Regions from separate parts of the Streptomyces sp. Ag82_O1-12 genome, predicted to be linked through region 2. Evidence: riboswitches for the same ligand, from Rfam matches in the RefSeq annotation. Region 2 holds a riboswitch; each other region holds the start of a gene.
What was found. A riboswitch is a leader RNA that binds a small molecule or an ion and turns the genes downstream of it on or off. The one in region 2 is predicted to bind cyclic di-AMP.
Positions count from the first base shown of each region.

Region 1: it holds a riboswitch for cyclic di-AMP, as region 2 does, so the genes downstream of both, QOL88_RS15930 (LysM peptidoglycan-binding domain-containing protein) here and QOL88_RS24185 (C40 family peptidase) in region 2, are expected to answer to the same signal.
Region 3: it holds a riboswitch for cyclic di-AMP, as region 2 does, so the genes downstream of both, QOL88_RS23225 (transglycosylase SLT domain-containing protein) here and QOL88_RS24185 (C40 family peptidase) in region 2, are expected to answer to the same signal.

Region 1 covers NZ_FXUW01000001.1:3,501,137-3,504,966, reverse strand. Annotated here, with positions in the region: gene QOL88_RS15940 (cytochrome P450 family protein) at 1-640, shown strand, start outside; gene QOL88_RS15935 (LysM peptidoglycan-binding domain-containing protein) at 762-1,751, shown strand; cyclic di-AMP (ydaO/yuaA leader) riboswitch at 1,980-2,146, shown strand; gene QOL88_RS15930 (LysM peptidoglycan-binding domain-containing protein) at 2,150-2,842, shown strand; gene eno (phosphopyruvate hydratase) at 3,128-3,830, shown strand, end outside.
Region 2 covers NZ_FXUW01000001.1:5,231,531-5,235,360, forward strand. Annotated here, with positions in the region: gene QOL88_RS24175 (hypothetical protein) at 1-336, shown strand, start outside; gene QOL88_RS24180 (SLAC1 family transporter) at 314-1,255, opposite strand; gene QOL88_RS24185 (C40 family peptidase) at 1,334-2,509, opposite strand; cyclic di-AMP (ydaO/yuaA leader) riboswitch at 2,518-2,676, opposite strand; gene pcrA (DNA helicase PcrA) at 3,005-3,830, shown strand, end outside.
Region 3 covers NZ_FXUW01000001.1:5,047,268-5,051,097, reverse strand. Annotated here, with positions in the region: gene QOL88_RS23230 (polyprenyl synthetase family protein) at 1-802, opposite strand, end outside; cyclic di-AMP (ydaO/yuaA leader) riboswitch at 1,304-1,481, shown strand; gene QOL88_RS23225 (transglycosylase SLT domain-containing protein) at 1,485-2,264, shown strand; gene QOL88_RS23220 (HAD family hydrolase) at 2,228-3,076, opposite strand; gene QOL88_RS23215 (GNAT family N-acetyltransferase) at 3,269-3,830, shown strand, end outside.

The DNA of each region.
Region 1 (3,830 bases), 1.7 Mb from region 2:
GGACCTCATCTCCGGTCTCATCCGCGCGTCCGACCACGGTGAGCACCTCACCGAGAACGAGGCGGCGGCCATGGCCTTCATCCTGCTGTTCGCCGGTTTCGAGACGACCGTGAACCTGATCGGCAACGGCACCTACGCCCTGCTCACCCACCCCGGGCAGCGCACACGGCTCCAGGCGTCCCTCGCCGCCGGGGAGACCGGCCTCCTGGAGACCGGCGTCGAGGAACTCCTCCGCTACGACGGCCCGGTCGAACTCGCCACCTGGCGTTTCGCCACGCAGTCCCTCACCCTCGGCGGGCAGCGCATCGAGGCCGGCGACCCCGTCCTCGTGGTCCTGGCCGCCGCGGACCGGGATCCGGAGCGGTTCGCCGATCCGGACGTGCTGGACCTCTCCCGCCGCGACAACCAGCACCTCGGCTACGGCCACGGCATCCACTACTGTCTCGGCGCCCCGCTCGCCCGTCTGGAGGGCCACACCGCGCTCGCCACCCTGCTCACCCGCCTCCCGGACCTCCGGCTCGCCGCGGATCCGGCCGAGCTGCGGTGGCGCGGCGGCCTCATCATGCGGGGGCTGCGCACGCTGCCGGTGGAGTTCGCACCGGTAGCACCGGCTGGACGTGACGAAACATCAGACCTGTGATCTTCACGTGATCTGCGCGGCATGAACTTGTGACAAGTGATCGACTGCCGATACGTTCACCCATCAACGCGGCGGGGAATCACGCCGCGTCGGTCACTGCTGTCTCGCGAAAGGTCTCCGTATGCTCTCCGGGAACGGTCGGCACCGTCGCCCCCGCCAGGCTCCGGCTCTCCTCGTGGCGGCCGGAGTGACCGGCTCCGCCATCGCGATCCCGCTCCTCGGGGCCTCCGGCGCCAGTGCGGCCGACGGCACGACCTGGGACCGGGTCGCGGACTGCGAAACCGGCGGCGCGTGGAGCCAGAACAGCGGCAACGGCTACTACGGTGGCCTGCAGTTGTCCCAGGAGGACTGGGAGAACCACGGCGGCCTCGACTACGCCGCGAGCGCCGACCTGGCCAGCCGCTCCCAGCAGATAGCCGTGGCCGAGAGAATCCTCGCCGACCAGGGGGTCGGCGCGTGGCGCACCTGCGGACTGCTCTCCGGGCTCGAGCAGGGCAAGGACTCGGACTCCGGCGCGTCCGGTTCATCCGACTCGTCCGGCCCGACGGACTCGCCCGGCCTGCTCGACTCGCTCGGGTCGTCGCCCTCCGCGAGCCCTTCCTCGTCCCCGTCGTCGTCCGACACGCCGTCGGACACGTCGTCGGACACGGAGGATGAAAAGACTAAGTCGGACAAGTCGTCTGAATCCGCTGACTCCGCGTCGCGGGACCAGGGGTCCGGTGGTTCTCCGTCGGCCACTCCGGAGAGCGGCGAGGCCGGCAACGCGCGGCAGGGTGACGAATCCTCGGCGCTGACCGACACCGGCTCCGGCCGCCATCGCGGCCCCAGTGCCGACGAATCCCTCCCGTCCGACAGCGGCCGTGCGGACGAGTCCACGGGCCGTCACGCCTCGGGCGGTGACGAGGGCTCCGAAGAGGGCTCCGGTGACGCCGTCCAGGGCGATTACATCGTGGGAGTCGGCGACAGCCTCTGGTCCATCGCCGACTCCCTTGACGTCAGCGGCGGATGGCACGCGCTCTACGTGGGCAACGAGAAGGCCGTCGGTACCGACCCGAACCTCATCCAGCCCGGTCAGAAGCTCACGGTGGAGGGCGAAGGGGACGAGAAGTAGCCGTTCGGGCAGTGCGGAAACGGGGGCGGAAGTCGCCCCGAAACCGCGCGAGTTCGCGTCATATTTCGCGGCGAATGTCCTGTTTGGGGCCCGTGAGAGATAGATCTCAGAAGCCTTGATCGTCTTTGAGATTCCGTGGATCGCGTGTCTACGGTCGTGACCGCTCGTCACCGCGAGCCCCGGCTGCCGCAACGCCGAATCCTGCCAGCGGCCGTACGGGAACAGTCGTCGCGTCAAGCGCCGTAGGCAGGAGCGGGGGACCCAAGGTAGGTGCCCGACCGGACAGTTGTGCCGGAAGGGCTTGGGGTGAAGCCGTGTCCCGGGAGGGGCGCGGCCGGGCAACTCAACCGGCCCGAACCCGACAGCTCACCTCGCAGGCGTCGGTGAGGGGATCCACCATGCTGTTTTCCGGCAAGGGCACGCACCGCCGTCCGTCCAAGGCCTCTCGGGCCATCGCCATCGCCGGTGTCACCGGTGCCGCCGTCGCCGCCCCGCTGATGGCGGCCGGCAACGCCTCCGCCGCCACCTCCTCCGAGTGGGACGCCGTCGCCCAGTGCGAGGCCGGCGGCAACTGGTCCATCAACACCGGCAACGGCTACTACGGCGGTCTGCAGTTCTCCGCCTCCACCTGGGCCGGCTACGGCGGCACCAAGTACGCCGCCACCGCCGACCAGGCCACCAAGGAGCAGCAGATCGAGATCGGCGAGAAGGTTCTCGCGGGTCAGGGCAAGGGCGCCTGGCCGGTCTGCGGCAAGGGCCTGTCGAGCGCCGGTTACACCGGCGGCGGCTCCACGAACGACTCGGGCAGCTCCTCGCAGAGCCAGCAGCAGAGCACCGAGTCCCGTGAGACCCAGCAGCCGGCCTCCCGCTCCGACGAGCGCCCGGAGGCCAAGAAGACCGTCACCACCCCGACCGGCAAGAAGGTCAAGAAGGGCGACGGCGAGTACAAGGTCGTCAAGGGTGACACCCTCAGCTCGATCGCCGAGGACAAGAAGGTCAAGGGCGGCTGGGAGAAGCTCTACCAGCTGAACAAGGACATCATCGACGATGCCGACCTCATCTACACGGGCCAGCAGCTGCACCTGAAGTAAGCAGCGGCTCACCGGACCCGCCAGGGTTCCGGCCCGCCCGGACCCGCCCAGGGTCCACAGGCTCCCCGTCCCGGTGCGTCATCCCCCGTACGCACCGGGGCGGGGTTTTTCGGCAACCGGCTTTGTTCCGTTCGGAAACAATTTACTCTCGGTTCTGTCCATGGGGTGGGCGACCCGGTGGCCGATCGTCCCGAGCCGGTTAGGCTCATGTCGCGAGCCACCGGGCCCGCACCTCGCCGGGTCCACGCGACCCGCGTCACCGCGTCACATAAGAAGGAGATGCTCGTGCCGTCCATCGACGTCGTCGTAGCCCGGGAAATCCTGGACTCCCGAGGCAACCCCACGGTCGAGGTCGAGGTCGGCCTCGACGACGGCAGCACCGGTCGTGCCGCCGTCCCGTCCGGCGCCTCCACGGGCGCCTTCGAGGCCATCGAGCTCCGCGACGGCGACTCGAACCGCTACCTCGGCAAGGGTGTGGAGAAAGCCGTCCTCGCGGTCATCGAGCAGATCGGCCCGGAGCTGGTCGGCTATGACGCCACCGAGCAGCGCCTGATCGACCAGGCGATGTTCGACCTGGACGCCACCGACAACAAGGGCTCCCTCGGCGCCAACGCCATCCTCGGCGTCTCGCTCGCCGTCGCCCACGCCGCCTCCGAGGCCAGCGACCTGCCGCTGTTCCGCTACCTGGGCGGCCCCAACGCGCACCTGCTGCCGGTGCCGATGATGAACATCCTGAACGGCGGCTCGCACGCCGACTCCAACGTGGACATCCAGGAGTTCATGATCGCCCCGATCGGCGCGGAGTCCTTCTCCGAGGCCCTGCGCTGGGGTGCCGAGGTCTACCACACGCTGAAGAAGGTCCTGAAGAGCAAGGGCCTGGCCACAGGTCTCGGCGACGAGGGTGGCTTCGCCCCGAACCTCGGCTCCAACCGCGAGGCCCTCGACCTCATCCTCGAGGCGATCAACGAGGCCGGCTACACCCCCGGCG
Region 2 (3,830 bases):
CTCTTCGTCGGCCTCCACATCATCGGCATCGCCTCGCTCCTGGGTGGCTTCCTCACCCAGATGAAGGCGATGGGCGAGGGTACCGCCCGCTTCAGCCCCGCGATGCTGCACGGCGCGCTCACGATGCTGGTCACCGGGGTGATCCTGGTCGGCCTCAACCAGGCGGACGACCAGTCCGTGAACAACATGAAGATCGGCGTGAAGCTGGCCCTGCTGATCGTGATCCTCGGCCTGGTCTACGTGAAGCGGGACGACGAGAAGGTGGACAAGGGCCTCTTCGGCCTGGTGGGTCTGCTGACCACGGCGAACATCTTCATCGCCGTCCTCTGGACCTGACCCGGGAGCGCCGGGCGCCGGGCCGGGAGGAGGCGAGAGCCCAGGCGGTGCACCCCAGCCAGGCGGCCACCGCGATCCACAGCAGCACCTCCCCGGCGGCGTCGAGCCAGGCGACGTCGAGCGCGGCGGCGACCGCCAGGGTGGCCGCCGCCGTCACCACCGCGGCGAACACGGTCGCCCAGCGCCGCACGTCGTAGTGGTGCCGGGGCCAGAACAGCTCGGCGAGGAGCAGCGCGACGCAGGCGATCAGCGCGAGCACGAGCAGCGTGACGGTCGTCGTGCGCAGGGCGCTGGTGTTCTCCTCGTTCCACAGGTACAGGCGCGAGCTGTCGGCGCCGAGGAGTTTCGCCCCGGCCATGGAGGAGACGGCGAGGGCGCCGGCCGAGAGCCAGTGGTCCCCGCGCCCCTCCTCCACCTGCCGGGGCTGGAAGCGGAACAGGGCGAAGCAGTAGAGGGCGAGCCCCAGCCAGAACAGCACCAGGGCCGCGTGGGCGAGCCAGGCCGCCGAGTCCGCCGCGGCGAGCGTCGCGCCGAGCACGGCGAGCCCTTCGGTGGCCACACAGCGCAGGAACACCGTTCCGCGCCGCCCCTGGGCCTCCGCGGTGAGCAGCACCGCCCAGAGCAGCATGGCGAGGGCCAGCAGGGCTTCGGCGAGGGACTGCAGGCCGGCCGCGGAGAAGCCGGTGCCCAGGACGGCGGTCGCCGCCACCGTGGTGAGCGCGGCCGGCGTCTCCGCCCGCCACGCGCCGTGCCACCGCTGGGCGAGGCCCGCGGCCGCCACCAGCCAGGCCGCGCAGGCCAGGCCGAGGGCGATGCGGGAGAGGACGTCGTACCCCGCCGAGTCGAGACCGACCGACACGATGCCGGTCGCCAGCGCATACGTCGCCCACCAGGTGGCAAACGGGGAGGGACCGGACATAGCGCCGATGCTAGAGAGCGCCGCGCGGGTTACGAGAGGGGCACGCGCGTGTGCCCCTCAAAATCGTGGCGGGACTTCTCAGGCCGGGCGCACCACGCTGTGGATCGCGGACTCGCCGTCGTAGTAGATCGACTCCTCGCGCACGTACGTGCCGGGCTTCGGAGCGTGGATCATCATGCCGTTGCCGATGTAGACCCCGACGTGGGTGACGTCGTCGTAGAAGAAGACCAGGTCGCCGGGCCGGGCCTGGGAGAGCGGGACCGTGGTGCCCGCGTTCACCTGGTCGTAGGTCGTACGCGGCAGGGTGACGCCCGCGGCCTTCCAGGCGGCCTGGGTGAGGCCGGAGCAGTCGTAGGAGCCGGGTCCGACCGCGCCCCACACGTACGGCTTGCCGACCTGGGCCCGGGCGAAGGCGAGCGCCTTGTCGGCCTTGGTGGCGTACGAGGAGTCGGCCGGTGCCGTCGAGGAGGACGAGCCGGAGCCCGGCCCCGACGAGGAGGACCCGCTGTCCTGCTGCTGAGCCGCCTCCTCCCGCGCCTTCTGCTGCGCGGCCTGCTGCCGGGCCAGCTCGTCGGCCTTGCGGGCGGCCTCCGCCCGCTTCTCCTTCTCGATCGCCGCGAGCCGGGCCTTCTCCTCGGCGGTCAGCTTCGACATCAGCTCGCGCGCGTCGGCGAGCTTGCGCTGGACGGTGGCCTTGGCCGTCCTCAGGCCGTCCTGCGAGTCGGTGAGCGTCTCGAGGCTCTCGGTGGCCTCCTGGCGCTTCTTCATCGTCTCGGACTGCTGCGTGACGTAGTCGTCGACCGCGACCTTCTGGCGGCCGGTCATCCGGTCCATCAGCTGGGTCTGGTCGAAGTAGTCCTGCGGGGTGTCCGCGAGCAGGAACGTCGCGGTGTCCGGGGCGGCGGCGCCGGTGCGGTACTGGGCGGAGGCGAAGGAACCGAGCTCCTCGCGCGCCTCGTTGAGTTTCTGGGTGCGCTCGGCGACGTCGTCGAGGAGGGTGTCGGCGCGCTTGCGCTGCTTCGCGGTCTTCTCCTTGGCCGCGTTGTACTTGTCGGTCGCCGACTCGGCCTGGCGGTACAGGTCGTCGACCTTCTTCTCGACTTCCTCGAGGCTGGGCTTGTCGTCGGCCTCGGGGGCGGCGTTGGCCGACTGGGACAGCAGGGCCACGGAGGTGAGGGCCGCCGTTGCGAGGGCGGGGGTCCGTATGCCTGCCACGCGCGTACCCGTAGGACGCGACTTGCGGTGCGACGCCAAGGGAGGCGACTCCTTCCACGTTCCGCCTACCGAGTTAGCTGTCGGGTTCGGGCGGGTGGTTCGGAAGGTTTGCCCTACGGCCGTCTCCGTACAGGGAGTCGGGCCGATTCACCCCAGGTTCACGGTTGGGTCCCCGGCTCCGGCTGCCGCTGCGGCGCGCCGGACTCGGCGGAGGCCGCGCGGCCCGGCGACGTTCGCCGGTGGGGGTCATGCGGCCTGGTCGCACGGTAGCCAACTCGTGTGGCCCCTGTGAAGGTTGATGGGTGATATGCCCGATACATTTTCGTGACCTTACGCATGAGCGTTGCCGAGAGTGAGTGATCGAGGGGGATTGGTTGCAAGTCGTCCATAATTGCGAGGGTGTAGCAGGGCGTGATCATGTGGTCATGGAGGGCGACAATGCGCCGCCGGGCGGTCGGCCGGGGGCCCCGGTGCGGGGCGATGTTCTCAGGGCGGCGGCGGGCTGTCAGTGGGGCGCCCTAGACTCGGAGAGCGATGAGCAGCCTCTTTGACGACAGCTTCCTGGCGAACCTCCAGGCCCAGCGGGGCCCGGCCGACGAGCCCCCGCCGCCACCCGAGGACGATCATGTACCGGAGTCGATTCCGGACGATCTGTTCGGCGGGAAGTTCGACGCGCCCCCGGACCGGGACGCCTACTACCGCGACGGCGCCCCCCGCCCGGTGATCGACTCCGCCGCGCTGCTGGAAGGGCTGAACGACAACCAGCGCGCCGCCGTCGTCCACTCCGGCTCCCCGCTGCTCATCGTGGCCGGAGCCGGCTCCGGCAAGACCCGGGTGCTCACGCACCGTATCGCCCACCTGCTCGCCGAGCGGGACGTGCACCCGGGCCAGATCCTCGCGATCACCTTCACCAACAAGGCCGCCGGCGAGATGAAGGAACGCGTCGAGCAGCTCGTCGGCCCGCGCGCCAACGCCATGTGGGTCATGACCTTCCACAGCGCGTGCGTGCGCATCCTGCGCCGGGAGAGCAAGAAGCTCGGCTTCACCTCCTCCTTCTCGATCTACGACGCCGCCGACTCCAAGCGCCTGATGGCCCTGGTCTGCCGCGACCTGGACCTCGACCCCAAGCGCTTCCCGCCCAAGTCCTTCAGCGCCAAGATCAGCAACCTGAAGAACGAGCTGATCGACGAGGAGGACTTCGCCGCCCAGGCCACCGACGGCTTCGAGAAGACCCTCGCCCAGGCCTACGCCATGTACCAGTCGCGGCTGCGCGAGGCGAACGCCCTCGACTTCGACGACCTGATCATGACGACGGTCAACCTGCTGCGCGCCTTCCCGGACGTCGCCGAGCACTACCGCC
Region 3 (3,830 bases), 180 kb from region 2:
ACAGGGCGATGTCCTCGGCGAGTCCGAGCCGGGCCGCCCGCTCGCGCAGGCGCAGCACCGGCAGCGTGGGGATGCCCTCGCGCAGGTCGGTGCCGGGGGTCTTGCCGGACTCGTGGGAGTCGGAGGCGATGTCCAGGACGTCGTCCGCGAGCTGGAAGGCGACGCCGAGCCGCTCGCCGTACTGGGTCAGGACGTCCACGACCGTCTCGTCGGCGCCGGACATCATCGCGCCGAACCGGCACGACACCGCGACGAGCGAGCCGGTCTTGCCGCCCAGCACGTCCAGGTAGTGCTCGACGGGGTCGCGGCCGTCCTGCGGTCCGGCCGTCTCCAGGATCTGGCCGGTCACCAGCCGCTCGAACGCCTCGGCCTGCACCCGCACGGCCTCCGGGCCGAGGTCGGCCAGGATGTGCGAGGCGCGGGCGAAGAGGAAGTCGCCGGTGAGGACCGCGACGGAGTTGCCCCAGCGGGTGTTCGCGCTCGCGACGCCGCGGCGCACGGCGGCCTCGTCCATGACGTCGTCGTGGTAGAGCGTGGCGAGGTGGGTCAGCTCCACGACGACGGCCGACGGCACGATGCCGGGCGCGTGGCGGTCCCCGAACTGGGCGGCGAGCATCACGAGCAGCGGGCGGAACCGCTTGCCGCCGGCCCGGACCAGATGCTGGGCGGCCTCCGTGATGAAGGGCACCTCACTCTTGGTGGCCTCGAGCAAGCCTTCCTCGACAGCCGCCAGTCCGGCCTGGACATCGGCTTCCAGAGCCTGGTCCCGCACGCTCAGCCCGAACGGCCCGACGTCGGTCACGAGGGGTCTCCTGTCTGCTGTGTCTGCCGGTGGTTACGCGGATTGTCGATAGGTCGCTGCCCTCACTCGAGTCAGCGTATCCGGTCACGTTTCGATCACCGCCAGCACCCATGACTACAGGCCGGGTGGTATCCGATCACGACCGTTATGTTTTCGATCAACCTATAAGAACAGATATTTATCGACTTACCCAGGGGTAGCGAGTTATGCACGATTTGCCGTGATGAGTCGGTGAATTCCCCTTGGCGGAAATTGCCCTACGGACTCGTGATCAGTGAGTTGAATCACTCCTTCCGCTTTTCCCCCTCCCCGCGACAGCTGCCCCTAACGCCTTCCCCCGAAAGCCAGTTGAGCCTTGGCTCCCGCAAAGGATCAAGCGGCCCAAACACCCCCGACCAAGGTCAACCGCGCGATATGTGACTGAGGTGCTTGTTCCCGACATGTGCTCTCGCATACGTTCCGGCCCTGTCCGGCGGACGCCTAATCCTGCCGCCGCCCGGACTTCCCACGGAACCGACTCACTCACGCAGGGCAGGAGCGGGGGACCCAGGTAAGTCGCCGGTCCGCACAGCGGCACGGCTCGGGGTGAAGCCGCGCACGGCACACAGCGCCGTACGCGGCCGGGCACCTCCCGGCCCGAACCCGACAGCTCACCTCGCAGGCGCCGGAGAGGAACATCGCCATGGCCGCACGAGGCAAGCACCGTCGCCCCAGAACCAACCCGCTGACCCGAGGCATCATCGCCGCCGGTACCGGCGGAGCAGCACTCACCCTTCCGCTTCTCGGCGCCACCCACGCGAGTGCCGCCGAGCCCCAGAGCGCACCCGCCGCCGCACAGTCCGTGCCGCGGGCGGCCCAGCCCGCCAAGTCCCTCACGTACACCGTGGTCAAGGGCGACTCGCTCGCCCGTATCGCGGACAAGTACGACGTCTCGGGCGGCTGGAAGCAGCTCTACAAGGACAACCGCGCCACCGTCGGCGACAACCCGAAGCTGATCCACCCGGGTCTGAAGCTGACGGTGAAGACCACCAAGACGGACGCGGCGAAGAAGACGGCGACCCCGTCGTCCGCCCCCGCCAAGCCGGCCGCCAAGCCCGCCGGCGGCGTCGCCCAGGCCACCCAGGCGTCCGCGAAGACCTACGCGGACAACCTCGACGGGTGGATCCGCGAGTCGCTGGACATCATGGCGCAGAAGGGGATCCCGGGCTCCTACGACGGCATCTACCGCAACATCATGCGCGAGTCGTCCGGCAACCCCCAGGCCATCAACAACTGGGACTCCAACGCCGTCGCGGGCACCCCGTCCAAGGGCCTGCTCCAGGTGATCGACCCGACGTTCGCCGCCTACCACGTGGACGGCACCTCCTTCGACCCGTACGACCCGGTCGCCAACATCACGGCGGCCTGCAACTACGCGGCCGACCGCTACGGCTCGATCGACAACGTCAACGGCCCGTACTGAGCCGTACCGCCCAGCAGTCGCTCGAGGACGACGGCGATGCCGTCGTCCTCGTTCGACAGGGTGACCTCGTCGGCCACGGCCTTGAGTTCGGGATGGGCGTTCGCCATCGCGACGCCGTGGCCGGCCCAGTCGAACATCGGGATGTCGTTGGGCATGTCACCAAAGGCGATGGTGTCCGCCGGCCGCAGCCCCAGATGCTCGGCGGCCAGCGCGAGACCCGTGGCCTTGGTGATCCCGCACGGCTGGAGCTCGACCGTGCCGGGCCCCGACATCGTCACCGTCGCCAGCGAGCCGACCACCGAGCGGGCCGTCGCCGCCAACTCGTCGTCCGACAGATGGGGATGGCGCAGCAGCACCTTGCTGATGGGCTCGCCCCACAGCTCCTCGCGCCGGTCGACGCGCACGGCGGGCAGGGTCGGGTGCGGCATCAGATACCCCGGCTCGATCAGCGTGAGCCCGTCGACCCCGTCCTGGTCGACCGCCGCGTACACCTGCCCCACCTCGGCCTCGATCTTGCCGAGGGCGGCCTCGGCCAGCTCCCGGTCCAGGGTGATGGACCACAGCAGCCGGTCCGCGCCGGCGTCGTACACCTGAGCGCCCTGCCCGCACACCGCGAGCCCGGTGCACCCGAGGTCGTCCAGGAGCGGCCGCACTCTCGGCGCCGGCCGGCCCGTCACCACGAGGTGCTGGGCACCGGCGTCCGCCACCCGCGCGAGCGCGGCGAGGGACCGGTCGGAGAGGGTGTCGTCGCCGCGCAGCAGCGTCCCGTCCAGGTCGGTGGCGATGAGTGAATATGCGAGGGGTGCGGCCATGATCAGAGAATACGGACAGTGCGGCCCTTCGTTTCATCGCTCGGTGGACGCCGATTGCCCGGTTGAAGGCCTCTGTACCAGTTGGCAACAACATGCTCCGCTACCTACCCCTGGGGCCGCATAGAGCGGTACCTTCCAAGTGTCCAGGGGGGACTTGATCGGGGGGTCAGGTTGAGCAGTGGGCGCATTCGCGTGGCTGGGCACGGGGAGCTCGGCGAAGGGGAGAGGGAGCGCTGGCGTGCGCTGCGCGCCGCCTCGGAGGCACCGCGCAACCCTTTCATGGAGCCGGAGTTCACAGAGGCGGTCGGCCGGGTCAGGCCCGGGGCCCGCATCGCCGTGGTGTACGAGGGGCCGGAGCCGGTCGGCTTCCTGCCCTACGAGCGGGGCCCGTTGGGCCAGGGCCGGGCGATCGGGCTCGGTGTCTCCGACGCGCAGGGCGCGATCCTGCGGCCCGGCCTCGACCTGGAGACGGGCGAACTGCTGAAGGCATGCTCGCTGTCGAGCTTCGCCTTCGACAATCTGGAGGCCGAGCAGCGGCTGTTCGTCCGGTACGCGGCCGAGGAGTACGCCACCTACGTCATCGACGTGGAGAAGGGCTACGAGACGTACGAGTCGGTGTTGCGCGCGCAGTCGCCGAAGTTCCTGAAGACCACGCTGGCCAAGGAGCGCAGGCTGGGCCGGCAGGCCGGCGAGCTGCGCTTCGTGTTCGACGAACGCGATCCGGCCGCGCTGCGCACGCTCATGGAGTGGAAGT